One region of the Undibacterium sp. Ji22W genome, then DNA from elsewhere that is predicted to be linked to it. Evidence: riboswitches for the same ligand, from Rfam matches in the RefSeq annotation. Region 1 holds a riboswitch; the other holds the start of a gene.
The links. Region 1 has a riboswitch for thiamine pyrophosphate ahead of ACO0KW_RS18025 (TonB-dependent siderophore receptor). Riboswitches for the same ligand answer to the same signal wherever they lie in the genome.
Positions count from the first base shown of each region.

Region 1 (14,940 bases):
GAATTGACATTTCAAAGCGTGCGCCGTGATTCGGTTCGCTAGTGACTTTGATTTCTCCGCCTAGAACATTAGTGATAATGTTGAATGTAATGCTCAACCCAAGACCGCTACCGCCTTTGCCAAATTTGGTAGTGAAGAATGGCTCAAAAATACGCTTGATAATGTTGGGAGGAATACCTTTCCCCGAGTCTTCAAACACAATTAACACGTGGTCTTCCTGGCGTCTTGCCATGCATCGCATGACACCTTGACTCATACCATCTAAGCCATGCACGACGGCATTATTCACTAAGTTGCTAAACACCTGTCCCAATGGGCCTGGATAGCTATCAAGTTCAATATCGTCTGGAATATCAAGTTCCAAATTGAATGGCGTTTTGCGTAAGCTTGAATGTAGCAAGGCTGCTAACTCCTGAAATACCACCATCAAGGTAAACTTCCTGCGCTGGGCGCTCGATTGGTCAACGGCAACCTGTTTGAAGTCACCAACCAATTGCGCTGCTTGCTGCAAGCCGCGCATCAATAACTTGCTTGATTCTGTTGCAGCTTCGACATAATGGGACAGTTCAGAACGTCGCATCGTGCCTTCAGTCATGGCTTTGCTGATTTGACGCGTTTCATCGCTCAAAGTACTGGCTACAAGCAGGCAGTTTCCAAGGGGTGTATTCAATTCATGGGCGACACCTGCAACCATAGAGCCTAATGCCGCCATCCGTTCAATTCGAGCCAATTCATTTTGGGCGCTATTGACGCTCGCAAGAGCCGCTTCTAAATGATGATTTGCATTTTCTAATTCTTGGGTGCGCTGGCGTACTTTTGATTCTAGAGTGCCTGAGTACTCAAGTAACTGTTGGTTCTTAATTTCAAGTTCATTAAATGATCGCTGTAAGGCTTGCCGAGTGGCCTCCAGACTGACAGCAAGATGACCAATTTCATCTTTGCGGTCAAATGAAATGACTTCATTCAATTCGCCGTTGGCGAGTAAATCAGATTTCTCAATGAGATCTTTAATCGGGCGTACTAATCGCCATTGCAACACAATATAAATACAAATTACCGACAATAGGAATGAAGTTGCCGTGACCAAAATCGCGCGATAGAAGTTGGAATTAATTTCAGCCTGCATAATCTCTTCAGTAAAGGTGAGTTGCACTTCACCGATGATCTGTTCACCATGCGAGATTGACCGAGTTTGCGTTCTGAATTTGCCTTGCTGCGTATTTTTACGTGAATTCGTAATAAAGGTTTTTTTATCAGGTAAGGTAATGACGTGAATTTCTGAAACATTTGGATTTGAAAAAACCACTTCACTTGAATTTTTCGCGATTTCAGGCGTAATTTGCCATACCGGCTCACTTAAAATAACGGCGAGAATTGCCGCTGAACGCAAGTGGTCATCTTCGAGTTTTTTTAAGCTATCGGCTGATATGGTTCGTAGCTGAATAGGAATCAGAACGATGGATGTAACAAGCAAACCAAAAAAAACCGCAAGGACAACGGCGAGGCGTAATGTGATGCGACTGAAAATAGAGGCAATCAAAGACGGCGTCTTCATTACTTATGCTCCTTCTTCTTTTTGCACTGGCACAGTAGCATACGTCGTCTTTCGTTGCACAAGCGTCCGGTCGTAACTTGAACAAAAACTTGTGTTAGTTGTAGGAAGGCGGTGTCGATCTTCGTTTATACAAAGCAATTATTTCTGATGGTAAAAGGTTTTAACAATTTGCACAAGTAACAGTGTTGAACTTGTGCAAATTCTATTCTGGGAGAGGGTAAAAACAGACATATTCATGCACAATCATTTAATTATGTGAATATTTATTAATTCAAACCTAGTGATTTTCACGTGCATGATTAATCGTGTACTTGGGAATTTCAATGGTAATGTCTTGCTCACCGAGCTTTACTTGGCACGACAGACGCGAAGTCGCTTCTAGACCCCAGGCGGCGTCGAGTAAATCTTCTTCGTCATCACTTGATTCATTTAAAGAGTTAAATCCCTGACGAATCACAACGTGGCAAGTGGTGCAGGCACAGGACATTTCGCATGCGTGTTCAATTTCGACATTGTTTTCGACCAGAGCTTCGCATAAGGATTTTCCTTCTTCAACTTTGATTGTTTTGCCAGTAGGACAGAGTTGAGCGTGCGGCAGGATAGTAATGATAGGCATGATGTTCTTTATCGTGAAAATTATTCAAACTCGTTCAGGTTTTTTCCCGCGAGTGCACTGCGTACGCTTTGATCCATGCGGCGTGCAGCAAATTCTTCGGTGCCATCCGCAAGTGCGGTGATCGCGGCCTTAATCGCGTCATGATCGTTGCCTTGCTTGCTTAGATGTAGACTTTCAATCAGCGCTTCTATTTGTTGTAATTCATCTGAGCTTAATAATTGTTTATCGCCCGCCAATGCGGATGCTATTGCTAATAGCAAACGATCCGCTTCGACTTGTTCTTCGCGTAAGGCTCGGGCTTGCATATCGCCGTCTGAAGAACTGAAAGAGTCTTGCAACATGCGTGCAATTTCATCATCTGCGAGACCATAAGAAGGTTTAACGACGATAGATGATTCCACACCCGAACGCATTTCACGTGCAGAAACTGATAGCAAACCATCGGCATCGACTTGATAAGTGATACGTATACGTGCAGCGCCAGCAGCCATAGGTGGAATGCCGCGCAATTCAAATTTAGCCAAAGAACGGCAGTCGCTGACTAACTCGCGTTCGCCTTGCACGACATGAATTGCTAAAGCAGTTTGACCATCTTTGAAAGTAGTAAATTCTTGCGCACGTGCGCACGGGATCGTGGAATTGCGTGGTATGACTTTTTCGGAGAGTCCACCCATAGTCTCAATACCCAAAGACAGCGGAATCACGTCCAATAGCAACCAGTCGTCACCAGCGGCACGATTGCCTGCTAATAAATTCGCTTGAATTGCAGCACCGAGTGCGACGACTTTATCAGGGTCGATATTTGCTAGCGGGGTGGTCTGGAAAAACTCACCGACTGCTTTACGTACATGTGGCATGCGTGTTGCGCCACCAACCAAAACGACGCCATCAATATCATCTACCGTTAATTTCGCATCGCGCAAAACCTTGCGGCATGGCGTAATGGTCTTGATGACCAGGTTTTCTGTAATTTCAGTAAAAATGCTCTTGGTAATCTGCAGATGCACGACGTCGCCATTCGTGAGTTTGGCGTCGATATAAGTTGAAGCCTGAGTCGATAAAATTTCTTTCGCTTCACGGGCCTTTACCATTAATACGCTGGTATCTGCATCGTTTAATAAAGATAGACCGGCTTCCTGCAAAATCCAGCAGAACAGGCGATGGTCAAAGTCATCACCGCCGAGTGCCGAATCACCGCCGGTTGACAAAACCTCGAACACGCCTTTGCTCATCCGCAAAATTGAAATGTCGAAAGTGCCGCCGCCTAAATCGTAGACTGCATACACCCCCTCAGAGCCATTGTCTAGACCGTAAGCAATCGCTGCAGCGGTTGGCTCGTTTAACAAGCGCAGTACATTTAAACCAGCCAGTTTTGCTGCATCTTTAGTCGCCTGACGTTGTGCGTCATCGAAGTAAGCTGGAACGGTAATTACGGCACCAACCAAATCGTCGCCCAGTGCGTCTTCTGCTTGCTGGCGTAAAGTCGCGAGAATTTGTGCAGACACTTCAACCGGGCTTTTAATGCCAGCGACAGTTTTCAATTGCACCATGCCAGGTTCATCGTGAAAATCATAAGGCAGATTTTCAGCATGGGCGATATCTTTCAAACCTCGCCCCATAAAACGCTTGACGGAAACGATGGTGTTCTTAGGATCTTTCGTTTGTTCTGCCTGCGCTTTAAAGCCGATATGTGCATGGCCGTTCGGTAAATATCTGACCACCGATGGTAATAATGAGCGGCCTTCCTCATCATTGAGAATTTCAGGAATACTATTGCGCACTGTGGCAACTAAGGAATTGGTCGTTCCCAAATCAATGCCAACCGCTAAGCGATGTTGGTGTGGGGCAGTGGACATGCCAGGTTCTGAAATTTGCAGTAATGCCATAATCTTGTCGTGAGGATGACGCTGGGCGTCGTCAGTTATTATTTGTCGGTGTCAATTGAGCTGAAGCTTGCGAAAAATCACAAAGACTCACAAGAAACCAGCGATCAATTACTTAATCATCAAATGCAGCAATATCGGCCAGAAATTTTTCTAAAAATAAACAGGCTCGAATGTCTTGCGCAGCTGCTGGAAAGTCACCGCTAGCTATCGCAGTACCGGCCTTTGCGGTTTGTGCTTTTAATCTTGCTTGCACTTCCTTTTCTAGCTGCATCATGGCAGCCATGTCATGGCTGTGCCGCGCATCATCAAAGGCTTCGCGCCATTCCATCTGCTGCATTAAAAAACTCGCAGGCATGCTGGTGTTTGATTCCGTTTGCAAATCAACACCATTCAAATGACACAGGTAAGTCGCACGTTTGAGCGGGTCTTTTAAGGTTTGAAAGGCTTCGTTGGCTTGTGTTGCCCACTGCATGGCGACGCGCTTTTCTGCATCGCCCGCTTGTACAAATTTGTCTGGATGCACGCGAGATTGCACTTCGCGATATGCGGTATCGAGCTGCGCACGATCAAGCTCGAATTGCATGGGCAAATGAAATAAAGCGAAGTGATTCTGCATCGTCATGGTCGGGCTGCCTGAGATTAAATCCGGAAGCTCTCGCCACAGCCGCACTCGTCTTTGACGTTGGGGTTGTAGAACTTAAAGCCCTCGTTTAAGCCTTCACGTGCGAAGTCCAGTTCTGTGCCATCAATGTAAGGCAAACTTTTCGGATCGACGAACACTTTCACACCATGGGTTTCGAAGATTTGATCTTCGTTACCGACTTCGTCTACATATTCCAATTTGTACGCCATGCCAGAGCAACCCGTGGTACGAACACCGAAGCGCAAGCCTATGCCTTTACCGCGACGCTCCATATAACGGATGACGTGTTTTGCTGCTTTTTCTGTCAGAGTAATCGCCATGATCTATCCAAATTGCGCAAATGCTGCGCGAAAAATAAGTTGAATAAAATTATTCAGCGCTATGCTTGTTTTTGTAATCGAGTACAGCCGCTTTGATCGCATCTTCTGCCAAAATTGAGCAGTGAATTTTGACCGGTGGTAACGCCAATTCTTCAGCGATTTCTGTGTTTTTGATGCTCATAGCTTGGTCTAAAGTTTTACCTTTAACCCACTCGGTCACCAAAGAAGAAGAGGCGATTGCAGAGCCGCAGCCATACGTTTTAAACTTGGCATCTTGAATCACGCCATCTGCGCCAACTTTGATCTGCAATTTCATTACGTCGCCGCAAGCAGGTGCACCGACCATGCCAGTGCCGACAGTGTCATCACCTTTTTCAAACGCGCCAACGTTGCGTGGATTCTCGTAGTGATCCAATACTTTTTCTGAATATGCCATGATTTTTCCTTCTTAAATTGTTTAATTAGTGTGCTGCCCACTGAATTGTGGAGATATCTATGCCGTCTTTGTACATATCCCACAACGGCGACAATTCGCGCAATTTGCCGACTTTGGATTTCAATAGTTCTATCGTGAAATCAATGTCTTCTTCCGTCGTAAAGCGACCGATGGTAAAGCGAATCGAGCTGTGCGCTAATTCATCGCTGCGACCCAAAGCGCGTAAAACGTAGGAAGGTTCCAAACTGGCAGACGTGCAAGCTGAGCCTGAGGATACAGCGATGTCTTTAATTGCCATGATCAGTGATTCGCCTTCAACATAGTTGAAACTGACGTTCAAATTATGCGGAACGCGGTGTTCCATGTCACCATTGATGTAAGTTTCTTCGATTTCGCTCAAACCTTTAGATAAACGATCACGCATGGCGCGAACGTGTGCTAATTCGCTAGTCATTTCTTCTTTGGCGATGCGGAAGGCTTCGCCCATGCCAGCGATTTGATGCGGAGCTAATGTGCCAGAACGCAAACCGCGCTCATGACCGCCACCGTGCATTTGCGCTTCTAAACGAACGCGTGGTTTGCGACGTACATACAAAGCACCCACGCCTTTTGGACCGTAGGATTTATGGGCAGAGAAGGAGACTAAATCGACCTTCACTTTTTCTAGATCAATCTCGACTTTACCAGTTGCTTGTGCGGCGTCTGAGTGGAAAATGATGCCTTTTTCTCGACACAATTCACCGATCTCAGCGATCGGTTGAATCACACCAATTTCGTTATTTACCCACATTACAGATACCAAAATCGTATCAGGACGGATTGCTTCTTTTAATTGCTCGATTGTGATCAAGCCATTGTCTTGTGGCTGCAAGTAAGTCGCTTCAAATCCTTGACGCTCTAATTCACGTACGGTGTCTAGCACTGCCTTGTGTTCAGTTTTGACTGTAATGATGTGCTTACCTTTGCCTTTGTAAAACTGCGCAGCACCTTTTAATGCGAGGTTATTACTTTCGGTCGCACCAGAGGTCCAGATGATTTCACGAGAATCTGCATTTACCAAAGCAGCAACGTGACCGCGTGCCGCTTCGACTGCTGCTTCTGCATCCCAGCCATAGGCGTGACTGCGTGACGCTGGATTGCCATATTGCGCGCGTAAATAAGGAATCATTACGTCGGCTACGCGCGGATCAACTGGGGTTGTCGCTGAGTAATCCATGTAAATAGGAAAATGCGGCGCTTTCAGCGTGTCGATCAAAGCTTTTGTCAATGGTACTGATACGTGAGTAGGTGCGTTAGTTGCGGCAGTCATTCAAAACTCCAAATTTTAGGAAATAGTGCGTTCGGCGTGTCCGTGACGAACGATAACAATAGGTTTATCTTGGGCTTTTTGTTTTTGTTGGTTGACCAAGTCTTGCAAAGAAACTGAGTCTAAATAATCGACCATCTTGGCGTTCAGGGTTGCCCACAAATCATGCGTCATGCAGTGAATACCATTATCATGATCACTGCCATGGCAATTGCCTTTGCTGCCGCATTGGGTGGCATCCAGTGGTTCATCGACTGCGATAATAATGTCTGCTACCGTCACATTTTGCGCTTTGCGGGCGAGATTATAACCACCGCCTGGGCCACGCACGGATTCGACGATTTCATGGCGACGCAGTTTGCCGAATAATTGTTCCAGATACGACAAGGAAATATCCTGGCGTTGGCTAATGCCTGCCAGCGTCACCGGTCCATTGTCTTGACGTAAGGCAAGATCGATCATGGCTGTAACAGCAAATCGGCCTTTAGTGGTTAGACGCATGAGTCAATACTCCAAACTTATTTAGTGATGCTTGGCAAAAGTCATGAATAAACTTTAATCCCGAGCATTTGACTCAAGTATAGCAAACTTGAGTAATCTTGTCAGGTACTGCCTGATTTTGCAGAAATGGGAAGTGTGGGGGGCGTAGAGGCGAACTTGCTTGTTCGCCTCTATAAGAAATACTGTTTAGAAGTCGAATTGTCCCGATATTTTATAAGTGCGCGGTGCGCCTGGGAATAAATAGCCGCCCAAACTTTGCGTTACATCACGCCAGTAGAATTTATTAAAAACATTGTTGATATCGAAGCGGAAAGTACTGACGACGCCATTGAGCTGTGTCGTATAGCGTGTGCCAAGATTGACGACGTTATATCCAGGCACGGTGACTTTATTGTCTGGACTAAACGACTTGCTGCCTGAGTATTGCCACGATGCGGTCAAGTGCGCGCCATTTAAGATGCTTGGTGCGTAATCTGTGTACACCGTGGATTTGAAGTTTGGCACATTGGTCACGCGTTTGCCTTCAATTGTCGGGTCACCTGTATTATTTTGACGCGCGTTGATTGCGGTGGCGCTGGCGCCGAGTGTCCACTCCTTGCCTAAGTTACCTTGAGCGGATAATTCCAACCCGCGATGTTCGGCTTCGCCTGCGCTCACATAGAAATTGGTCGCGTTGGTATATTCCAATGGCTTGGTGATGCGGAAGAGTGCGCCAGAAACATTGAAGTCTCTGTTTAGTGCGGCTTTGAAGCCGATTTCCACTTGCTTGGATTTGCCTGCATCGAGCATGCGGTTTTCATTCTTGGTACCAAATGGCGCTACGCCGCCGTGTTCCAAGCCTTCGCTGGCGCTGACATAGGTGCTGATGGCATTGTCAAGTTTAAATACCAATGCCAGGTTCGGCAGATTGTAGCTTTGTTCAAATTCGGGGCTGCCTGCTTGCATGCGGTCTACCTTCAGATGGCGCAAGCCGACATGTAGGTCGAGTTGCTTGCTTAAACTAATAATGTCTTGTACGAAGATTGAAGTTTCTTTGTCAGTACGGCGCAAAGAGACCGGTCCTGTCTTCATACTTGATGGCGATACTGCGACTGGGCGAAATAAACTGCTACTGCCAGCGTAGTCGTACACATAGTCACCAAAGTAATCGCGGCGTTGAGAGTTGCTCAAGCCTATAGCTAGTTTATGTTGCACATCGCCAGTGTTGAATTTGCCATTGAGTAGGGCTTGTGCGCCACGCAATGATTTAGACTCGTTCAGACTGCGATAATCGTACACATCGTAATCGCCATTGGCGCAATAGCCTGGATATAGATCTTGCGCGCCACATCCATACGGAAATGCGGTGTAATCATCGCGTTTGAATTCGTGATTGTTGCTGGAGATGGTTGCTGTCCAATTGCTGTCTAGTTGATATTCAAAGCGCAGGCCAATATTGCGATTAGTAGTGTCAACTGGCTTCACCCATTTTTGATCGTTCAGCATCAAATCGGCAGAGATGCCGCGTGGCAGATCGGTGCCATTAAATAATTGAAATCCCGGTACTGATAATTGCGATTTGTGTTGATGATCGAGATCGATCTGGAATAAAGCTTGCGGGCTGATTTGCCAGTCAAATGCAGCGGATACGAATTGGCGTTCACCGTCGGCACCTTTGACGTAGGAGCGTAATTTTTCACCCGCCGCATTGATGCGATAACCGAATTGTTTGTCTTCAGATTTGCCGCCTAGATCGAGTGCGCCATACAAAGTGCCGCGTTCGCTAGCTTCCAAAGTGATGGCGCGCATTGCGGTATTGGTGGGGCGTTTTGTTACATAATTTAAAATGCCGCCAGGCGTCGTAAAGCCAGCTTGAAGCCCGCTGATACCTTTTAAGATTTCCAAACGTTCTTTGTTTTCTAAAGGGATGGAGGCATCGCCCGGAATCGCAAAGCCATCTTTGCGGTAACTTGATGCATTGTCGAGTGTGAAGCCGCGAATGGAAAATTGTTCTGCGTAGCCGATGGCGTTGTAGGCCTCATTCACACTAGCATCGAATTTCATCGCGTCCGTGGTCTGGCGAATTCGCAAGTCTTGCAATTGATTTGCCGAAAAAACAGTGATGGAAAGCGGCGTGTCTTGCAGGGCATTTTCGATAAAGCCGCCGACTTTACTTGTTTCAGTTTTTCCGGTGCGGCTACCGCTGATGACGACTTCTTGCAACGCTTGTTCCTTGCTTTGGGCGTAAGCTGCGGTGGACGCGGTAAATGCTTGCGCAATCGCGATGACAACTAAACTTAAGCGGAAACAGGTGCGAAAACTTGGATTTGACATGATGTGTTCTTTTACTTGGTTAAGTCTGGACGAGCCAAGCAAAAGAGGGCGGATGAGCAGAGTCATCTTGCGCTTCCCTTCGCTGGCATTATCCAGATCAGGTTCAAGGGACTATCTCACCCGTGCAAAAAATGTGCACAGGACCCCTAGCGAAGGAGAGACTTTAACATAAAACCGCTTTGAACGTTTTTTAAGGGGGGCGGTGATCGCACGATGATTGCGCTGAAATGAAAAAAGCCTTGTATCGCTACAAGGCTTTTTATTTGGCTCCTCGACCTGGACTCGAACCAGGGACCTGCGGATTAACAGTCCGTCGCTCTACCAACTGAGCTATCAAGGAATAGAAGGTTCGCTTCTAAACTTTTATTGCACTACATCTCTATTTCTAGAGCTACAAAATTCTGTGGCTCCTCGACCTGGACTCGAACCAGGGACCTGCGGATTAACAGTCCGTCGCTCTACCAACTGAGCTATCAAGGAACAGAGACAAACATTATAGGGAGCTTTCCTAAACTTGTCAAAAGTTTTTGCTGTAAATAGTCTTTTTTTTCCGGGATTTTTGCCGTGTTATTGAAGTTAATTTAAACGCAAATGCTTTGCTGGCGGGCTTTTCCGGCAATCACCTTTCATTTTTCTAAGCGGGAAAATTTTGACTCAAGCATGGGCGGCCAGCATTAATTGTGGGTCAACCCACCTGTCAAAGTCGGTTTCAGTGACAAACCTTAAGATCGTCGCTGCTTCTCGTAAAGAGCAATCGTGACTGTGTGCATATTTTGCGATTTGTGCTGCCTTGTCGTAACCAATATGTGGAGTGAGTGCCGTCACGAGCATGAGCGAATTGTTGAGTAATGCATTGATACGTTCTGATTTTGCTTGAATGTTAATCAAGCAATGCTCAGTAAAACTATTCATGACATCGCTGAGTAGGCGTGAGCTATCTAAGGTATCAAGTGCAATTAGTGGTTTATAGACATTGAGCTCAAAATGACCTTGGCTCGCGGCAAAACCAATCGCAACATCATGTCCTAGTACTTGAGCGCAAACCATGCTGAGCGCTTCGATTTGTGTTGGGTTTACTTTACCTGGCATGATAGAACTACCAGGCTCATTTTCTGGCAATTGCAATTCACCCAAACCTGCACGTGGGCCGCTCGCCATTAAGCGTATGTCGTTTCCGATTTTAGTTAGTGTGATCGCTAGCATTTTCAGGGCGCCATGAAAAGCAACAATCGCCTCATGTCCTGCCATTGCAGCGAATAGGTTGTTGGCCGGAGCGAAGGGCAGCGAGAATTTTTCTGCTAATAATTGCGCGACTCTGGCTCCAAATTTAGGATGGGTGTTCAATCCAGTCCCCACTGCAGTGCCACCAATTGCTAACGAATAGATGGCAGGCAATGCTTGAAACAAGGTGTTTTTACACAAGTCGATTTGCGCTGCGTAGCCACTGAATTCTTGCCCTAAGGTGATGGGGGTTGCGTCTTGCAAATGAGTGCGACCTATTTTGATGACGTCTCGGAAATCGTCAGATTTTTTTTGCAAATGTTGGTGTAAATATTCTAGCGCTGGAATCAATTTATGTTTGGTTTGAAGTGCGATCGCAATATGCATGGCAGAGGGAAAGACATCATTTGAAGACTGACCCAAATTGACTTCGTCATTCGGATGTATTTTCTCCACATCGGCATCTTCTTTTTGTAGTGAAGTGCTTGCGAGGTGGGCGACTACTTCATTGACGTTCATATTGCTTTGCGTGCCAGATCCGGTTTGCCAAACAGAGAGCGGAAACTCTTGATTATGCTGACCATTTGCGACTTCTAGTGCGGCTGCCGCAATCGCCTTTGATCGATGCAAAGAAATGCGTTGTACATCGTGATTGACACACGCTGCGGCCCATTTGATGGCAGCTAATGCATGGACGATTTCCAGAGGCATGCGTTGTTCACCGATGGCAAAAAAATGCAAACTACGTGCGGTCTGTGCACCCCATAAGACATGGCTGGGCACGTCAATTTCTCCAAAGCTATCGGTCTCAGTACGAGTTGTTTGCATGCGAACACCTTTGATTGAAGATGAGGGTTGAAGGAAGTGTGACTTGATGCCAGCAGGATACGTCGATTTGGCGCTAAGTTCAGCCAATCATTTATTTGTATGAATTTCCAGTGTGTGCTGGCGAACGGATGTTTTGCTGATTTTTGGTTCTAATGTAGCTCACCGTTCTTTTTTTGAGGGAAATCACCATGAGTATTGCTACTATTTTGTTAATTGTTTTGATCATTATGTTGATCGGTGCATTTCCACGGTGGCCACATAGCCGCGGATGGGGTTATGGACCTAGTGGCGGACTGGGATTAGTTTTTGTCATTTTGTTGATCTTACTGTTAATGGGGCGAATTTAGTCATTCCTATTTTGCTCAATCGCAAATTTCTGTGACTAATCAATTGTCGTTGTTCGATGAAGTTTTGGATTTAACTAAGGTAATTATTTATGTCACACATCATTGCTGGATTCGTGCAGCAACAGGACCAAGTCGTCAAACTCATGTTGGCATTGCAGAGCGCCAAATTCGATGAAAAACACATTAGCTCGTTTTATGTAAATCCGCCTGGACAACATGACATATTGCCTCAAGGAGGTGATCGGTTTGACTCTCCAGGAACGAAAGACGTGCTGACGGGAGTTGCGATTGGCGCTAGTGGAGGTAGTCTGCTTGGCGCTGCCCTCGGCGTTGTTGCGATCCCCATCGGAGGCCCTTTTGCGCCTGTACTTGGCGCTGCTGCAGGCGCTCATATCGGTTCTTTGATTGGCAGTGTGTCCGAAATGAAGGATAAAGGCGAGATTGAGGTTGGTGGTGAGAATGTTTTAAGACAGCGCAAGACTGGGATGATGGTTGCCGTTAGCGTTAGGGATGCGAGTGAGGAAGTCGAGGCCATTCATATTTTTAATACTTTTGGTGCTGTCGATATTGAAAGTAGCGCTGGAAAGATTGTAGATGGCGATTGGCACGATTTCGACCCTCTGACTACGCCACATTTAGTCTTTCAAACATCTCTTCAATAAATCTGGATCGAACTCAAAGTGCCGATTGTTATGAGTGAACAAGACACCGAAAATGAAGCGCGAGATGTAGGCGCATCATCAATTACGATCAGTAATGATCACTTGATTAACGATGGCGGTAATAGCCCAGTAACTTTGCCAATTCATGTAAACGCACGCGGTTTGGCGTTGGGCTTGATTGCGAGTATTACGTTTATTTTTGCATTGCAGTGGGCACGGAAATTTTTGGTGCCATTGATCTTGGCGATTTTTATCGCGTATACGATTAATCCTCTCGTTAAGGGATTACAGGCAATAAAATTGCCACGCCTATTAAGTTCCGTCCTCGTGACCATCGGTTTACTATCGAGTGGAATCGGTATAGCAATTGCATTGCAAGGCCAGTTTGTGTCGATTATTGAGGCTTTGCCCGAAGCAAGTCATAAACTATCCCGTCTAATAGAGACCGCCCCCAATGGGCAACCGGGTGCATTAGAACAAATGCAAATTGCAGCTACCGAAATTGTGAGGGCTGCGAATTCCGGTTCGACCACTGTTCGTCCCTTGAAGAAAGCCGTAGTGGCTGAGGTGGCAGGGTTCAAGGTCATCGACTGGGTGTGGGCGGGCTCACTAGGGATGATGGGCTTTGTTGGTCAAGCCACGATGGTGATATTTTTAGTGTTTTTTCTATTGGTATCGGGTGATACATTCAAACGTAAATTAGTGAAGCTCACGGGGCCGTCATTGCATCAAAAGAAAATTACGGTTCACATTTTGGATGAGATTAATACATCGATTCAAAATTATATGTTTATGTTATTGGTGACGAATCTGATGTTGGCCTTGTGCATGTGGCTGATGCTACATCTGCTTGGTGTCGAGAATGCAGGCGCCTGGGCCGTCGCTGCAGGGTTGCTGCATATCATGCCCTATTTTGGCTCCTTAATTGCCACTGCAGTCATCGGCGTGGCGGTATTCTTGCAATTTGAATCTCTGCAAATGCTCTTGTTGGTCGCTGGTTTGACAATTGGCATTGCTAGCCTGATTGGTACCGTTGTCACGACCTGGATGACGGGTCGAATTGCCAAAATGAATTCTGTCGCGGTATTTATCAGCCTCTTGTTTGGCGCTTGGCTGTGGGGAGTATGGGGGATGTTATTAGGGGTGCCGATGATAGTGATTTTAAAGGTGGTGGCTGAACGCTTGGAAGGCTTAGAGTTTGTTGCAGAATTATTGGCAGAATAGTGCAAGATGATGCATTGTACTGATTAAGTGTACAGTATAATGATCGTGCGAACGGTCCACTTCCAAAGTTAAAGCGCTCGTGAAGCTATTAATTCCGTGTGATTTGCTATCCCAACGATCATTTCCATCGAAGCCCTCATGTGTGAGCTCGTGTTAAGATATTCGGCTAGTGGCATATCCTCCCGTTTGCCTTATTCAAAGGTTTTTCCATGAGTGATTTACTCGCAGTAGTTCAGGATGAAGCAGAGGCGAAGTTCGTCACTTTTCCTGACTCGCCTTTTCAACTTTGTCAGATATTTCAGCCCGCAGGCGATCAGCCAGCCGCCATCGCACAACTGGTAGAAGGAATTAACGACGGTTTATTTTTTCAAACTTTGCTCGGGGTAACTGGCTCCGGTAAAACCTATACGATGGCGAATGTCATCGCACGTACTGGACGCCCAGCGATAATTTTTGCGCCGAATAAGACTTTGGCCGCGCAGCTCTACAGTGAATTTAAAGAGTTCTTTCCGCGTAATGCAGTCGAGTATTTCGTCAGTTACTACGATTACTATCAGCCAGAAGCCTATGTGCCACAACGCGATTTGTTTATCGAAAAAGATTCGGCAATCAATGAACACATAGAGCAGATGCGGCTGTCTTGTACTAAGTCATTGATGGAGCGGCGTGATGTGATTATCGTCGCGACGGTTTCGGCGATTTATGGTATCGGTAACCCAAACGAATATCATAAAATGATTTTGACTTTGCGTGCCAAGGACAAGTTAAGCCAACGCGATGTGATCGCCCGTTTGATACAGATGCAATACACGCGCAATGAAGTCGATTTCGGGCGCGGTACTTTCCGTGTGCGCGGCGATACGATTGATATTTTCCCCGCCGAGCATGCTGAGTTAGCTGTGCGACTGGAGATGTTTGATGATGAAGTCGAAAGTATCGCCTTGTTCGATCCTTTGACTGGGCGGGTCAAGCAAAAAATTCCACGATTTACCGTGTACCCCGGTTCACACTATGTGACGCCGCGTGAAACTGTTTTGCGGGCAATAGAAACGATCAAGATAGAGCTGCGTGAGCGCCTTGAT
Region 1 covers NZ_JBMPOU010000004.1:93,382-108,321, reverse strand. The annotation lists gene ACO0KW_RS18065 (sensor histidine kinase) at 1-1,555, opposite strand, end outside; gene fdx (ISC system 2Fe-2S type ferredoxin) at 1,833-2,171, opposite strand; gene hscA (Fe-S protein assembly chaperone HscA) at 2,192-4,057, opposite strand; gene hscB (Fe-S protein assembly co-chaperone HscB) at 4,170-4,673, opposite strand; gene iscA (iron-sulfur cluster assembly protein IscA) at 4,697-5,020, opposite strand; gene iscU (Fe-S cluster assembly scaffold IscU) at 5,070-5,456, opposite strand; gene ACO0KW_RS18035 (IscS subfamily cysteine desulfurase) at 5,482-6,699, opposite strand; gene iscR (Fe-S cluster assembly transcriptional regulator IscR) at 6,781-7,263, opposite strand; gene ACO0KW_RS18025 (TonB-dependent siderophore receptor) at 7,450-9,576, opposite strand; TPP riboswitch at 9,634-9,734, opposite strand; tRNA gene ACO0KW_RS18020 (tRNA-Asn) at 9,841-9,916, opposite strand; tRNA gene ACO0KW_RS18015 (tRNA-Asn) at 9,981-10,056, opposite strand; gene fumC (class II fumarate hydratase) at 10,231-11,625, opposite strand; gene ACO0KW_RS18005 (DUF3309 domain-containing protein) at 11,814-11,972, shown strand; gene ACO0KW_RS18000 (hypothetical protein) at 12,062-12,634, shown strand; gene ACO0KW_RS17995 (AI-2E family transporter) at 12,665-13,858, shown strand; gene uvrB (excinuclease ABC subunit UvrB) at 14,068-14,940, shown strand, end outside.

Region 2 (14,940 bases), on a different contig from region 1:
TCTTGGCCGATCCGGGTCTCGGCATGGTCACCGCGTTGGCGATTATCGCGCATGAAATTCCGCAAGAAATTGGTGATTTTATCGTCTTATTAAATGCCGGCTTTTCCCGCACTCGCGCATACATCTACAATCTCTTATGCAGTTTGATGGCCGTGGTTGGTGGCGTTCTGGGTTACTTTACCCTGGACCAAGCCAGCAACTTGATTCCCTATGTACTCGTGCTGGCTTCGTCAGGTTTTATCTATATCGCTGTAAGCGATCTCATGCCGCAAATGCAGCGCCGTGCGAGTTTGAAAGAAACGATACCGCAAATTATTTTGGTTGGTTGCGGTGTGATGCTGGTGTTGTTTATGACCCAGCATCAGCATTGATTCTGATTGATTCTGATTTATTCGACTCCAGTTGCCACTGGACGCGAAACATCCGAACACCATTCACTCCACGACCCTGGATATAAAGCTGCACCACCTAAGCCAGCAACTTCCAATGCCAGCAAATTATGGCAAGCTGTTACGCCGGAGCCGCATTGCATGATGGCCTTGGTCGGATCCGCAATCAGGCCTTGCCATTCTTGACGTAATTCTTGTGCCGATTTAAAGCGTCCATCAGCTTGTAGATTGTCTTTAAAGAAGCGATTCTTCGCACCGGGAATATGTCCACCAACCGGATCCATGGTTTCATTCTCACCACGAAAACGATCTGCCGCGCGCGCATCAATGACTTGCAATGTCGTATCCACTTCAGCTTCTAGATTCTGCAGCACTGTATGCACATCGACCTGTTTGGTCAGACTAGCTTTCACGTCGATATTCCCCGCGATATTGCTGACAGTTTCAGCTTGCAATACCTGACCAGCACTGAGCCAGGCCGCAATACCACCATCCAAAACCGCTACGTGCGCATGACCGATAGAGCGTAGTAACCACCACAAACGTGCAGCAAACATGCCGCCGTGTGCATCATAGGCAATCACTTGCGTGTCTTGATTAATTCCCAAACGGCGTAAAGCCGCGAGCAAATCTTCTGTCTTAGGCAAAGGATGACGACCGGCAAAAACGCCCGCCGCATCAGTTTTACAGCCAGACAAATCACTATCCAAGTTGGCGAATACTGCCCCTGGAATATGTCCGGCATCGTAAGCATTTTTACCGGCCTGCGCGTCCATCAAATCATGACGGCAGTCGACGATCACCGTCGTTTTGTTACTTAGCTCCGCTACTAGTTGTTGTGCACTAATCAAAGTCGTATACATGGATTTTCCTCAGAGGCTACTTAACTGGCTTGATCAGCTTCTGCTGATTTTGTGCCAGAGTTACTATTGAACGAAGACGCTATCATACCGCTAGCCAAAATAACTGCAATTCCTAACCAACTGATCCAGCTCAAATCAAGCTTCCAGATCATGACATCGAGAGCGCTCGTGAACACAATACCCACGTATTGCAGATTCGCCGCGACCAATGGATTGCCCAGCCGATACGAACGTGTCATCGCTAACTGGGCAATCATGGCAAAGATGCCGACGCCCAGCAAGAGTGCAATCCCTTTGAGATCAAGTAAGTGATGATTTACATGCGCTGCTAATTGCGATTCGGAGAGCGTATTAAAATGCCAGAATTGCCCAAGCAAGCCCATCACAGTACACACCAGAGAAAAGTAGAAAACCACACGATATTCTGGCTCACCCGCCACACCCATTTGCCGCACCTGGATATACGCCATGGCTGCGATAAAGCCAGAACATAAGGCAATCAAACTATCGGGCAATTGTTCAACGCGTATGGTCGGGCGCAATAACATGACGACGCCGATAAAGCCCAGTAGTATCGACCATACGAGATGTGGTGGCAGATGCACGACATCCTTGCCGCGATTTTTCCACCAAGACATCGCGAACAGAATCACTGCAACCCATATCGACGACATATAGCTCAGGGTCACCGATAGCGACAAAGGTAATTTCGAAATCGAATAAAACCATAGCCACAACGAGGTGACGCCAAAAATGCCGCGCCAGATATGACCTTTCACCATCTTGCTGCGCAGCGTGCCGTTTTGCCAGCGCATTAAAAGGTAAATACCGATAACACCAATCGCACCACGATAAGTCACAATCTCTGCCGTATTGTAAGTTTCAGAAGCGAGCTTGACGCAGACCCCCATCAAAGAAAACAGAAAAGTGGCCACCAACATCCAGAGTGCCTGCATAAATCCTCTTTAACTTAATTAACTATTTGTTTTAACAAACCGACGGCAGAAAAAAGTATGGGGAAGCATCGCTTCCCCATGTTTAAAGTATTTAGAACGTCATCTTACTTCGGTACCATTCATGGAAGTGCTGCATACCGTCTTCCATCGGTGATTGATACGGACCTACTTCATTCTCGCCGCGATCCATCAAAATTTTACGACCAGCATCCATACGTGCACCGATCTCATCATCTTCGATACAGGTTTCCATATACGCCGCACGCTCTGCTTCTATGAATTCACGCTCAAACAAAACGATTTCTTCAGGATAGTAGAACTCGACCACATTTTTGGTTTTGCCGGTGGCGGTTGGCCACAATGTTGAGACCACCAACACATGCGGATACCATTCAACCATGATGTTCGGATACAAAGTCAGCCAAATCGCACCGTATTTTGGCGGTTCGCCGCCACGGAATTTTAAGACTTGTTCTTGCCATGCCTGATATTTAGCAGAGCCCGATTTCAATAAGCCTTTATGCACACCGACAGTTTGGACGCTGTAGTCTTCACCAAATTCCCATTTCAAATCGTCACACGTAACGAAGCTTCCTAGACCAGGATGAAAAGGTTCGACGTGATAATCTTCCAGATAAACTTCAATAAAAGTCTTCCAGTTGTAATCGCATTCATGCACTTCGACGTGATCAAGCATGTAGCCAGTGAAATCCAAATCCTTGGTCACGGATAAAGTCGCCATTTTCTCCATGACGTTATACCCGTTTTGCTCAAACAGCAAACCATTCCAATTTTGAATTGGAGTACGTGATAAATTGAGGCACGGCGTATCTTTGAAATGCGGTGCGCCTATCAGTTCGCCCTTCAGATCATAGGTCCAGCGATGCAAAGGACAGACAATATGATTGGTATTGCCGCGACCGGTCGTACCGGGACCGCCAAACATTAAAGCCTGACGATGACGACAAACATTCGAGAGTAATTCGATACCATCTTTGCCGCGCACCAGCATACGCCCTTCGTTCTCAGAAGCGAGCGTCGCATAGTCGCCGACGTTAGGAATCATCAATTCATGACCAACGTAGCGTGGACCAGATTGAAATAATTGTTTGATCTCGCTCGTTAACAAAGCTTGATCAAAATAAACATGCACCGGAAGTTGCGCGTCAGAACGCGCTAATGTAGACAAAGAAGCCAGATCGGACATCCCCACCCCCCAAATTAATTTGCACCAACCTAAGAGAGAAAGAATCCACAAATACCTATTTTCGATTGATTTTCACCAGCGTCGAAAATTCAAACAAGGAACAACAAGCGATAAGCAAATGCACTTGATGAGGAAATTTTGGACAGAACGCGGGATTATACCCGAAAGCATTTCTAAGGTCTTGTTTTGCTTAAGATTTATTTGACTGGCAGGCATGTGAAGATTGTTTTGACTCAATAACTTGCGACTTATTTTGCCAACTTGATAGTAAACGAAGATAAAAACCTAGTCGCAAAGTAGTCTGCCCGCAAATGAAAGCTTGTCGCCGATAAGGCGTTTACGAGAGCCAATTTAGTGAATACATTTACATTAATTATATTAACTAAATCATTAATATCAACACCAAAATTACCATGCTAAGTGCGAAAGACAGAAATTGTATTTGGACAAAACCCTACCATTAACAGGATTTTGTCCAAACCTAAAGCAGACATTGGCTCAAGAAATCATTCAAACTTAAATTTTTCCAGAATCACGCGCGCTCGGCAAAAATTTGGCAATGGTTGCCAGCAAGTCGTCTTCTGAAACCGGCTTGCTCAAGAAGGAATCACAACCCGACCAATTCGCGCGCAGTTTATCGATAATGGAGGATTTGCTTGTCAACATCACCACGGCAGATGATTTAGTTTTCGAATTAGACTTTATCCGTTTACACACTTCATAGCCGTCGATGCCCGGCATCATAATGTCTAGAAAAATGCAGTTGTACGGTTTATCGTTGGCTTTCGCCGCCGCCTTTTCAACCGCTTGTTCACCAGTTTCTGCAAAATCAACATCAAACTGGAATGGCGATAATTTGATGCGCATAAACGCGCGGACCGTTGCGCTGTCATCCACCACTAACACAGTTTCACGTACCGGTGTTTCGACCGGAGCTGGTGTTGCGCTGTTTTTTTGATCACTGGAACGTCGTAAAGTCGCACCATCCCAATCGTTATTGACTGCAGCACGCGCGCTGCGCTCACGCAAAGCACGTTGCATTTCCTGATCCAGATTTTCAAATAAACGCATCCAGTGAATCGGTTTGGTGACAAAAGGCCATGGCGTCTCTACGGCAGTTCTACCTATAACGACAGCAGGTGAGTGCGCATTTGGTACACCAATATTTCTGCGAGCGAGTTCTTCCAAAGCTTCGGGATTATCCGCGTTGATTAAGTAGATATCCGCACGCGTATCTGATTCTTCTGCCTCAACGTAGCACATCTGACGACGACTAGTCAGGCGAAAAGTGGAACTTAGCATGCTTTTTTCAGCATCTGAAAATCCACGCATTTCTAAAATAAAACGGCGGCTGGCTTCTGGAGCTGCCACCATGGAAGTGGATTGAGTCATTACTTAACCTGGTTTTGTTTTTTGAACATCAGTCCATGGATCATACAATAAAGCGATCAAAGTTAAGCAAAAAGGCGGGCAATTCTTCAGGATAACAACGCCAATTCAGGGTTCAAGTTCGATTTGAGAAATTTACACAACATGCAATCGCTTTGAATATATTTATTTATTGAAACAAGGCAATAAAATCCTTCACCACTTGCTCAGGTTGCACAGCGTGATACACGCTACTAATCGCTGCCACCATGTCTGCACCGCGCTCTACCAAAGGGCGTGCCAGATCAACAGTCATACCACCGATCACTACTTGGGGCAGATGCAATTCTGCTCGCGCCAGCGCCACTATTTCGGGCTTCGTCGTGACTGGGTATTGCTTAACAATTGAGGGATAAAAACCACCAAAGGCCATATAACTAGCACCTTGGATTTGCGCTAAACGTGCTAGTCCCAAATCTCCATAGCAGGAAGATCCGACAATTTTTTCTGGCCCCAATAATGAGCGGGCTTGCGCCACGGAAATATCACTTCCACCAACATGGACGCCATCGGCATTCAGTTGCATGGACAAATTCACAAAATCATTGATGATGAAAGGCACTGCATATTTCTTGCATAGATTGTGCAAAGCGCTGGCCTGCGCATAACGCAATTCAATATTCGCAGTCTTATGTCGGTATTGCAGCAAACTGACTCCCGCTGCCAAAGCGCGCTCTGTCACACTTAACAGCCGTTGGGTATCATCCCAATTCGGCGTCACCAAATACAGGCCACGTAACTGTTGTTGCCAATTTTTCTCTGAATTTTTTTTGGTATCTTGATTTACATTCATCTTGCATCCTTATAGTCGAATCGAGATGGAATAAATTGTCCATGTGCGATTTGGTACGCGCTTTCCAAGCAGCGTTGAACGTAAGCTTGCGCATTCACTAAACTTAGCTCCAGTCCGTGTCCCAGTGCCAATTGCGCAGCAATCGCCGCAGCCAGAGTACAGCCACTGCCATGAAACTCTCCCGTCTGACGTGGCCAACTCCAAGATTGAGTGACATGCGCAGAGCGCGTCTCTATATCCCACGCTATCCAACGATTATGGACTTCACTTCCACTGGCATGCCCACCTTTCACCAAGACATCACAAGCAAATTTCTCTGCCAGATAGCCAGCACGTAATTCATCCGTCGCGTTTAGTACGAACTGACCGTTTTTGGTCATATGCTCTGTCAAACGATCCAATTCCGGCAAATTCGGCGTAAGCAAACTCGCACAAACTAAGACAGGTTGCACTGCTTGCACCGCATCTTGAATCGCCAGTGCGTTACCGCGCCCACTACCGAGCACAGGATCGACGATCACGGGTAGCTGCGGCAAAAGAATGCGCAGACGTGCGATACACTCTGCGATGCAGGTCGCATTTTCAAACGAACCAACAATGCCGACCTTGACCGCGACAATCGGCACTTGCGCTAACAAGGTTTCAAACTGCTCACGCAATATGTGCGTATCAACTGGGTAAACAGCACGAACCTGATTATTATCTTGCACGGTCAAGGCAGTGATAATCGTTAAGGCGTGCGCCCCTTGTGCTGTGATCGCTTCAATGTCGGCTTGTATGCCAGCACCACCACTAGGATCATGTCCGGCGAATACTAAGACACAAGGGCGATTTCCACACGCATGTGTCTGACCATGTAGCTGTCCACTCATCAAGCGACACGCCCTGCCATCGGTGAGGATGGTGATGCCGCGAATTTTCGTGGAATCCGCCCCGCCAAAAATGCTTCCCGCCCAGCTTCTACCGCCAGACCCATGGCACGCGCCATACGAATCGGATCACGCGCCCCGGCAATTGCCGTATTCATCAACACGCCATCACAACCTAGCTCCATCGCAATCGCCGCATCAGATGCGGTTCCAACTCCGGCATCGACGATAATAGGTACGTTAGCTTGCTCGATAATCAAAGAGAGATTCCACGGATTTAATATGCCCATGCCAGAGCCGATCAAGGAGGCGAGTGGCATCACGGCGACGCAACCGATGTCTTCCAGCATGCGCGCTTGAATTGGATCATCGCTGCAGTACACCATGACATCAAAACCATCGTTGACCAGGAATTTCGCAGCGTCCAAAGTTTCAGGCATATTGGGAAAAAGAGTTTTTTCATCACCCAAGACTTCCAGCTTACATAGCTTGTGACCACCGAGGAGTTCACGCCCTAATTGCAAAGTGTAAATCGCGTCTTTGGCGTTGTAACAGCCAGCCGTATTTGGCAGGATGGTGTACTTCGACATCGGTACCACATCGAGCAGACTCGGTACGTTGGGATCTTGACCTATGTTCACGCGACGTATCGCGACCGTGATGATTTCAGCGCCACTGGCTTCGGTGGCTAATTTGGTTTGGTCTAGGTCTTTGTATTTGCCGCTGCCGACTAAGAGGCGTGAGCTATAGGCTTTGCCTGCTATGGTCAGGCTGTTTGGTTTGGTTTGTGTTGTCATGGTATTTTCCTGATTAATTTTTTACTCATTCATCTGACTGAAACCCATCTTGCTCATCTGCACCTGTCGAAAAATCTCTTCCGCCACGTTATCCAGCTCGTCAATCACTTGATTATTCCAAAATCGCAGAACGATGTAGCCAGTTGTAGAACATTAGTAGTGAGCTCGTCATCGAAAGAATTTCTCGGTGTTTGGGAGGTGCGAGAAATTCAATTTTGGGGATGCTGTGCTAGGCGCAAAGCGCAGCAATACGTCGGTATTGCGAGCATTTTCAACAACGCAAAGCGCCCCACAATTGAATTCATCGCCCCTCCCGAGCTATCCACCACCAATCGCCCGTACCACATCCACCTGATCGCCCGCCTGCAGCGTGTGTTGCTGCCACTGCGTACGGCGTATCACTTGACGATTGACTGCGACCGCGATTGCTTGACTACCTAATTGCAGTTCCACAATCAAACTATGCAAATCAGTTTTTGGCGATAAAACACGTAGCTCTCCATTAAGTTGAATTTCCATCGCAGCACCTAAGATTTTTTATAAATTTCCCCACCGGATTTGACGAACTCGATGGCTTTGACTTCCATACCTTTTTTCAATGCATCGATTTCGCTAATACCTTGTGTCGCTGCGTAGTCACGTACTTCTTGCGTGATTTTCATCGAGCAGAAATGTGGTCCACACATAGAGCAAAAATGCGCGACTTTGGCAGAATCTTTGGGCAGCGTTTCATCATGAAATTCGCGCGCTTTATCTGGGTCCAAGCCAATATTAAATTGGTCTTCCCAACGAAATTCGAAACGTGCTTTAGACAAAGCGTTATCGCGGATTTGTGCGCCCGGATGTCCCTTTGCCAGATCGGCAGCATGTGCTGCAATTTTGTACGTGATGATGCCATCTTTAACGTCGACTTTATTCGGCAAACCCAAGTGCTCTTTCGGCGTGACGTAGCACAGCATCGCCGTGCCATACCAACCGATTTGTGCTGCGCCTATCCCCGACGTGATGTGATCGTAACCGGGTGCGATATCAGTCGTTAGTGGTCCCAAGGTATAGAACGGCGCCTCGTGGCACTGTTCCAATTGCAGATCCATGTTCTCTTTGATCAGATGCATCGGCACATGACCTGGCCCTTCTATCATCACCTGTACATCATGTTTCCACGCGATCTGTGTTAGTTCGCCCAGCGTCTTTAACTCACCGAGTTGTGCTTCATCGTTTGCATCATAAATCGAGCCTGGGCGTAATCCATCGCCTAAAGAAAACGACACATCATAGGCCTTCATGATCTGGCAAATGTCTTCGAAATGCTCGTACAAGAAACTCTCTTTATGATGTGCGAGACACCATTTCGCCATAATTGAGCCTCCCCGAGAAACGATGCCAGTCAGTCGTTTTGCGGTCATCGGCACGTATTGCAAAAGTACGCCCGCATGGATCGTAAAATAATCGACGCCCTGCTCCGCTTGTTCGATCAAAGTATCGCGAAAAATTTCCCACGTCAGATCTTCGGCCTTACCATTTACTTTTTCCAGCGCCTGATAAATCGGTACCGTGCCAATCGGCACTGGCGAATTACGGATGATCCATTCGCGGGTTTCGTGTATGTGTTTTCCGGTCGAGAGATCCATCACGTTATCGCCACCCCAGCGTATCGCCCAGGTCATTTTTTCAACTTCTTCACCGATAGAAGATGTGACTGCAGAGTTACCAATATTCGCGTTAATTTTGACTAAAAAATTACGACCGATAATCATTGGCTCGACTTCTGGATGATTAATATTCGCAGGAATAATTGCACGACCACGGGCGATTTCATCCCGTACAAATTCTGGTGTGATCTGCGCAGGAATCGAAGCACCGAACGATTGTCCTGGGTGTTGACGCCCCATCATCGCAGCGAGTTTCTCGCCCATAGGGCCGGAATTTTTCAGATTATCCAAATACTCTTGACGTCGCATATTTTCACGAATCGCCACGTATTCCATTTCTGGTGTGACGATACCTTGTCTGGCGTAATGCATTTGCGTGACATTCTTGCCTTGCAGTGCGCGGCGCGGTTTGCGTTGTAAGTTAAAACGTAGCTCATGCAATTTAGGATCATGCAGACGTTCTATGCCGTATTCTGAACTTGGGCCAGTTAATTCTTCGGTGTCTTTGCGTTCCGCAATCCAAGCGCCACGCACAGACGCTAAGCCTGAGCGAATATCGATTTTCGCATCGGGATCCGTGTAAGGGCCAGAAGTATCGTAGACATAAATCGGTGGATTTTTTTCTGCACCGAACATCGCTGGCGTATCGGCTTGTGAGATTTCACGCATCGGCACACGGATGTCAACACGACTTCCTGTCACATAAATTTTGCGGGAATTCGGTAAAGCTTGAATAGCGGCTTCGTCGACCTTGGCGGTGGCGGACAGAAATTGTGGGTTGGCGTTCATTTGGCTCCTTTGCTTTATTGACGGCACGGAGCCAGCAAAGGAGTTTCCAATTTGGGTGATGGCACACCGCACATTCAGGTGGCATCACGGCTTTGGCTGCTTCCCTTCGCTGGCATTATCCAGATCAGGTTCAAGGGTATTTCTCACCCGACAGATACAAGCTCGTCAGGACCCCTAGCGTTTTACTTCGTTTGTTTTACTGTTACTGCTGCAATCGTTAACTACACCCGTTGTGTGGGAATTGCCGGCGCATTATAGCGGTGATTCTTAGGAATAGCCAACTCACAATGTCAACTTATTCTAGGAAAACTAAATCAATCGAATCGAATCAATCGAATTGAGTCGCATCAACCAAGTTGACTCCCTTAAGCATGCAAACTAGTAGAAGTATGCATCGTGGTCGTTTCTTGCGGCGGCCCCAGCACTTCTATCATCTCGACCATATTTTCTTTGATGGCAGCGGCTAAATCATGCGTCAAGGTTGGAATTGCCAATTCGTGCCCGACCAATAGCTTCGATAAGCCGTACGCACGATTGCGGCCATGCGTTTTACCCAAATATAGCGCCATATCAGCAATTTGTAAGGCGCGCTCCCAATCACAAAATTCTTCTGGCACATCTGAAAATGGCACTGAAATAAAACCAGCAGTCACCGTCACCGGAATAACCAAAGCGCCGTGCGTAAATGGTGTGTCACCGATCGTGCGTAAGACGCGTTCCACCAAACTGGTGATCTGCTCTGGATTCGATTTTGGGGAGTAAATCAAAAACTCTTCACCACCCCAGCGCATGACCATGTCTTCATCACGCACAACGTTCTTGAGACGCACGGCGACTTCTTTTAAGACCACATCACCCACCGCGTGACCCCATGTGTCATTGATGTGTTTAAAGTGATCAATATCCATCAATACCATGCAATCAGGATTACGATAACTGCCCTCGCGTCGCTCTACATCAACCTTACCAACGCGATTCGCCATTAAGCTAATAAAAGAACGACGATTATGTAATCCGGTCAAAGCATCCCGAATCGCATGAAACTCTAACTGCAAATTCACTTCTTGCAATTGTTCATTCAATTTTTTGCTACGGCGATACAACATATAAATAAAGCAGCCCGCTAATACGCCGACCAAAGACGCCAGCCCCGCTACCAATTGTTGTAGACGATGATTCTTGATATCGGCATCTTTTAGCGCATTATCTTTCGCTAAAATTTCAATTTGCTTTTTTCTTTGCTCAGTATCAAATTCTTCCTGCAAAGTCGCGACTGTCTTCGCGCGATCCGATTGAAAAATTTGATCGCTTAATGTTTGTTGCTCTCTTACTTGTGCAAGGGCTTCTTTATACAAGCCTGCCGCCTCGTACATTTGCGATAGTTCGCCCATGATGGTTTCGACATCAGATTGCGCATGGCCTTTTTCAAAAAATTCTATGCCTAGCTTGACCAAATCCGCGCCTTCTTTGACCTTGCCTTGGTAGCCAAGCGCCAAACCCAGATTGACTTTAGCGCCTGCAACTCCCCATTCATTCTCCAACGCCTCAGATTTTGCCATCGCATCACGAGCATACGACTCGGCGCGTTTGAAATCCTTCTTAATCAGATATTGATCCGCCATGTTGAAAACCGCTAAGGCAACCAAGTAGGGAAGATTTTCTTCTTTCGCGATTTTCAGTGCAGTTTCATACTCTTTAAGTGCTTCATCATTGCGCTTGAGACTACTTAAAGCAACGCCGCGTGAAATCGAAATCGCGACAAATGCTTTTGGTGCCTGACTAGCCGAGGATACTGCCAGAGCTTCGGTCGTTGCTGCCAGCGCTTTTTCAGGATCTTTCATTTGCAGATACAATCCTGAAATCAAATCCCAAGTATGCATCTTCGCCTGCAATTGACGACGTGGCAGCTGCTCGCTCAGTTTGAGCATATCCAAATATTGCTTGAGAGCCTGATCAAATTTAAAGGTATTGCTATAGAACGCGGCATAGCTAGCACAATATCTAAACTGTACTTCGATGCTCTTCGATTTTGCAACCACGCCTTGCAACTTATCTAGGTGAGCAATCGCGCCCGCATAACCTGACTTTTCGTAAATATCGTAGGCGTCGAAAATCTCCAGCAAAAGCAAGGCTTCTTTATCCTTCAATTCCTTTGCTAATTCACGAAACTCCTTGACGGACTGCTCACCAAGTTTTGCCTTTCCCGCATCGTAATAAAGGCTACTCAATATCGCCAACACTTCGAGCCGAATAGCAGGTTTCGTATCAAGGGGTAAGTTTTGTTTAAACTCTAAAAGTTTGCGTAAGCCTTCGTCATTATTCTTGTCAGACAAAGCTTGAATATTGTCGATTTCTGCCATGATCTGCTTATCATCAGCCAGGCTTGGCAGAGCAAAACCAACGATGATCAAGAGGGAGAATATTTGCAACAAAGAGTAGTTTTTTAGCTCATCAAAAACACTCAATTTTTGGTCGCTTGAATAAGCAAAGAAATTGAAAAAGCGTTTCATGTACTAATCACCTCGTTCACGTTGCCTGTGCGTGCACGAAAAAAATTCATTTGCAGCCAGAGTTGCTGGCGCAGCGTGCATGTTTTTTCTTATATTGTGCAGATTTCCGTATGCTAGCACTTTCCTAAAAGCATCTTTGCTTTTTTTTGATCGGTGTAGAAATAAGCCACAGTTTTAGTAGTTTCCTACAATTTTCCGTTACTTAAAAATTTAATTTTAATAGTATTTTCTATTTTTCCTCTCATTATGAAACCACTTAGGCAAATCGAAATTTTACTTAAATTAATTGCAAGCCTTCCACTATTGAGAGCTTTCAAGCCTGTATCTGACATCTAGTCGAAGAAAAACAAAGGGAATAATTCAAGTAATACATCCTAGTCATTCACAGTCATTTATAATCAAAGGTTTCGCCAATCAAATACCCGGAGACGAGCACATTCAGATGTGCTGCTGATCCTACTAACTGAGAGTTTGCATATACATCATGGAATTAGCTAAGTCTTTTGAACCTGCCAACATCGAATCCTTCTGGCGTACAGAATGGGAAAAGCGCGGATACTTCGCCGCGTCTACCGATGAATCCAAACCTTCATTTAGTATTCAGTTGCCGCCACCAAATGTGACCGGCACTTTGCACATGGGTCATGCCTTCAACCAAACGATTATGGATGGCTTGACGCGTTACTACCGTATGCGTGGCCATAACACGGCATGGGTACCAGGTACCGATCACGCCGGTATCGCGACACAAATCGTCGTGGAACGCCAACTCGATGCACAAAAGATTTCTCGCCATGATTTAGGCCGTGAAAAGTTCTTAGAAAAAGTCTGGGAATGGAAAGAAAAATCCGGCTCCACCATTACCGGCCAAATGCGTCGCATGGGTGCGTCTGCGGATTGGAATCGTGAATACTTTACGATGGACGCAGAGCGCTCCAAAGTGGTGACAGAAGTGTTCGTCCGTCTGGTAGAACAAGGTTTGATCTATCGCGGAAAGCGCTTAGTGAACTGGGACCCAGTCTTGGGTACCGCCGTATCTGATTTGGAAGTGGTGTCTGAAGAAGAAGACGGCTCCATGTGGCACATCCGTTATCCATTTGCAGATGGTAGCGGTCACCTCACAGTTGCAACAACACGTCCAGAGACTTTGCTCGGTGACGTTGCTGTCGCAGTCGATCCAACCGATGAACGTTACTCCGCGTTCGTGGGCAAAATGCTGAAATTGCCTTTAACCGACAAAGAAATTCCCGTCATCGCCGACAGTTATGTCGATAAAGAATTCGGCACTGGCTGCGTGAAGATCACACCAGCGCATGACTTCAACGATTACGCGGTTGGACAACGTCATAATTTAGAAATGATCAGTATCTTAACTTTAGATGCGAAGATCAATGAAAACGGCCCTGCGGTTTATCAAGGCATGGATAGATTCGTCGCTCGTAAGCAAATGGTTGCTGATCTCGATGCATTAGGGCTGCTCGAATCTGTGAAGCCACACAAACTCATGGTGCCACGTGGCGACCGTACCAATGTCGTGATCGAACCGATGTTGACCGATCAATGGTTCATGGCGATGAGTAAAGCGGCGCCAGAAGGCACGCACTTCCCAGGCAAATCAATTGCCGAAGTCGCTCTCGAAAAAGTCGCGAACGGTGAAGTAAAATTCGTACCAGAAAACTGGAGCACGACTTACAACCAATGGCTCAATAATATTCAAGACTGGTGTATCTCGCGCCAATTGTGGTGGGGTCATCAAATCCCAGCATGGTATGGTGACAATGGTGAAATTTTCGTCGCACGCGATGAAGCCGAAGCCAAAGCAAAAGCGGCAGCAGCTGGTTACGCTGGTGCATTAAACCGTGACAACGACGTACTCGATACCTGGTTCTCTTCCGCGCTCGTTCCATTCTCCACGATGGGCTGGCCAGAACTCACCGTTGATGCCAAGTTATTCTTGCCATCGTCTGTCTTGGTCACCGGTTTTGACATCATCTTTTTCTGGGTAGCGCGTATGGTCATGATGACCGCGCACTTCACTGGCAAGGTGCCGTTCCACACCGTGTACGTACACGGCTTGGTACGCGATTCTAGCGGCCAGAAAATGTCTAAATCCAAAGGCAATACGCTGGACCCTATCGATTTGATCGATGGCATCACGGTTGACGAACTCGCGGCAAAACGCACCGTTGGCTTGATGAATCCGAAACAAGCAGCCAGCATCGACAAAGCCACACGCAAAGAATTCGCTGATGGCATTCCTGCCTACGGCACTGACGCGTTGCGCTTCACGATGGCAAGCTATGCCTCACTCGGTCGCAACATTAACTTCGACTTAGGTCGCTGCGATGGCTATCGTAATTTCTGCAATAAATTGTGGAACGCAACGCGCTTTGTATTGATGAACACGGAAGGACAGGATTGCGGCTTCACTGGCACAGCAACCGACAATGACCTCGATTATTCACAAGCCGACAAGTGGATTATCTCTACCTTGCAGCGTACTGAGGCTGAACTCGAAAAAGGTTTCGCCGACTACCGCTTCGACAATATCGCCTCCGCCATCTACAAATTCGTGTGGGATGAATATTGCGATTGGTATTTGGAAGTCGCAAAGGTACAAGTACAACAAGGCACACCAGCGCAGCAACGTGCAACGCGTCGTACTTTGTTACGCGTGTTAGAAGTCA
Region 2 covers NZ_JBMPOU010000002.1:148,610-163,549, forward strand. The annotation lists gene ACO0KW_RS07470 (ZIP family metal transporter) at 1-371, shown strand, start outside; gene ACO0KW_RS07475 (sulfurtransferase) at 389-1,252, opposite strand; gene ACO0KW_RS07480 (DMT family transporter) at 1,273-2,208, opposite strand; gene ACO0KW_RS07485 (aromatic ring-hydroxylating oxygenase subunit alpha) at 2,300-3,415, opposite strand; gene ACO0KW_RS07490 (response regulator) at 3,932-4,807, opposite strand; gene thiE (thiamine phosphate synthase) at 4,974-5,636, opposite strand; gene thiD (bifunctional hydroxymethylpyrimidine kinase/phosphomethylpyrimidine kinase) at 5,633-6,508, opposite strand; gene ACO0KW_RS07505 (thiazole synthase) at 6,508-7,302, opposite strand; gene ACO0KW_RS07510 (DUF559 domain-containing protein) at 7,324-7,437, opposite strand; gene thiS (sulfur carrier protein ThiS) at 7,621-7,821, opposite strand; gene thiC (phosphomethylpyrimidine synthase ThiC) at 7,830-9,743, opposite strand; TPP riboswitch at 9,828-9,929, opposite strand; gene ACO0KW_RS07525 (diguanylate cyclase) at 10,109-12,253, opposite strand; gene ACO0KW_RS07530 (valine--tRNA ligase) at 12,738-14,940, shown strand, end outside.
Region 2: it holds a riboswitch for thiamine pyrophosphate, as region 1 does, so the genes downstream of both, thiC (phosphomethylpyrimidine synthase ThiC) here and ACO0KW_RS18025 (TonB-dependent siderophore receptor) in region 1, are expected to answer to the same signal.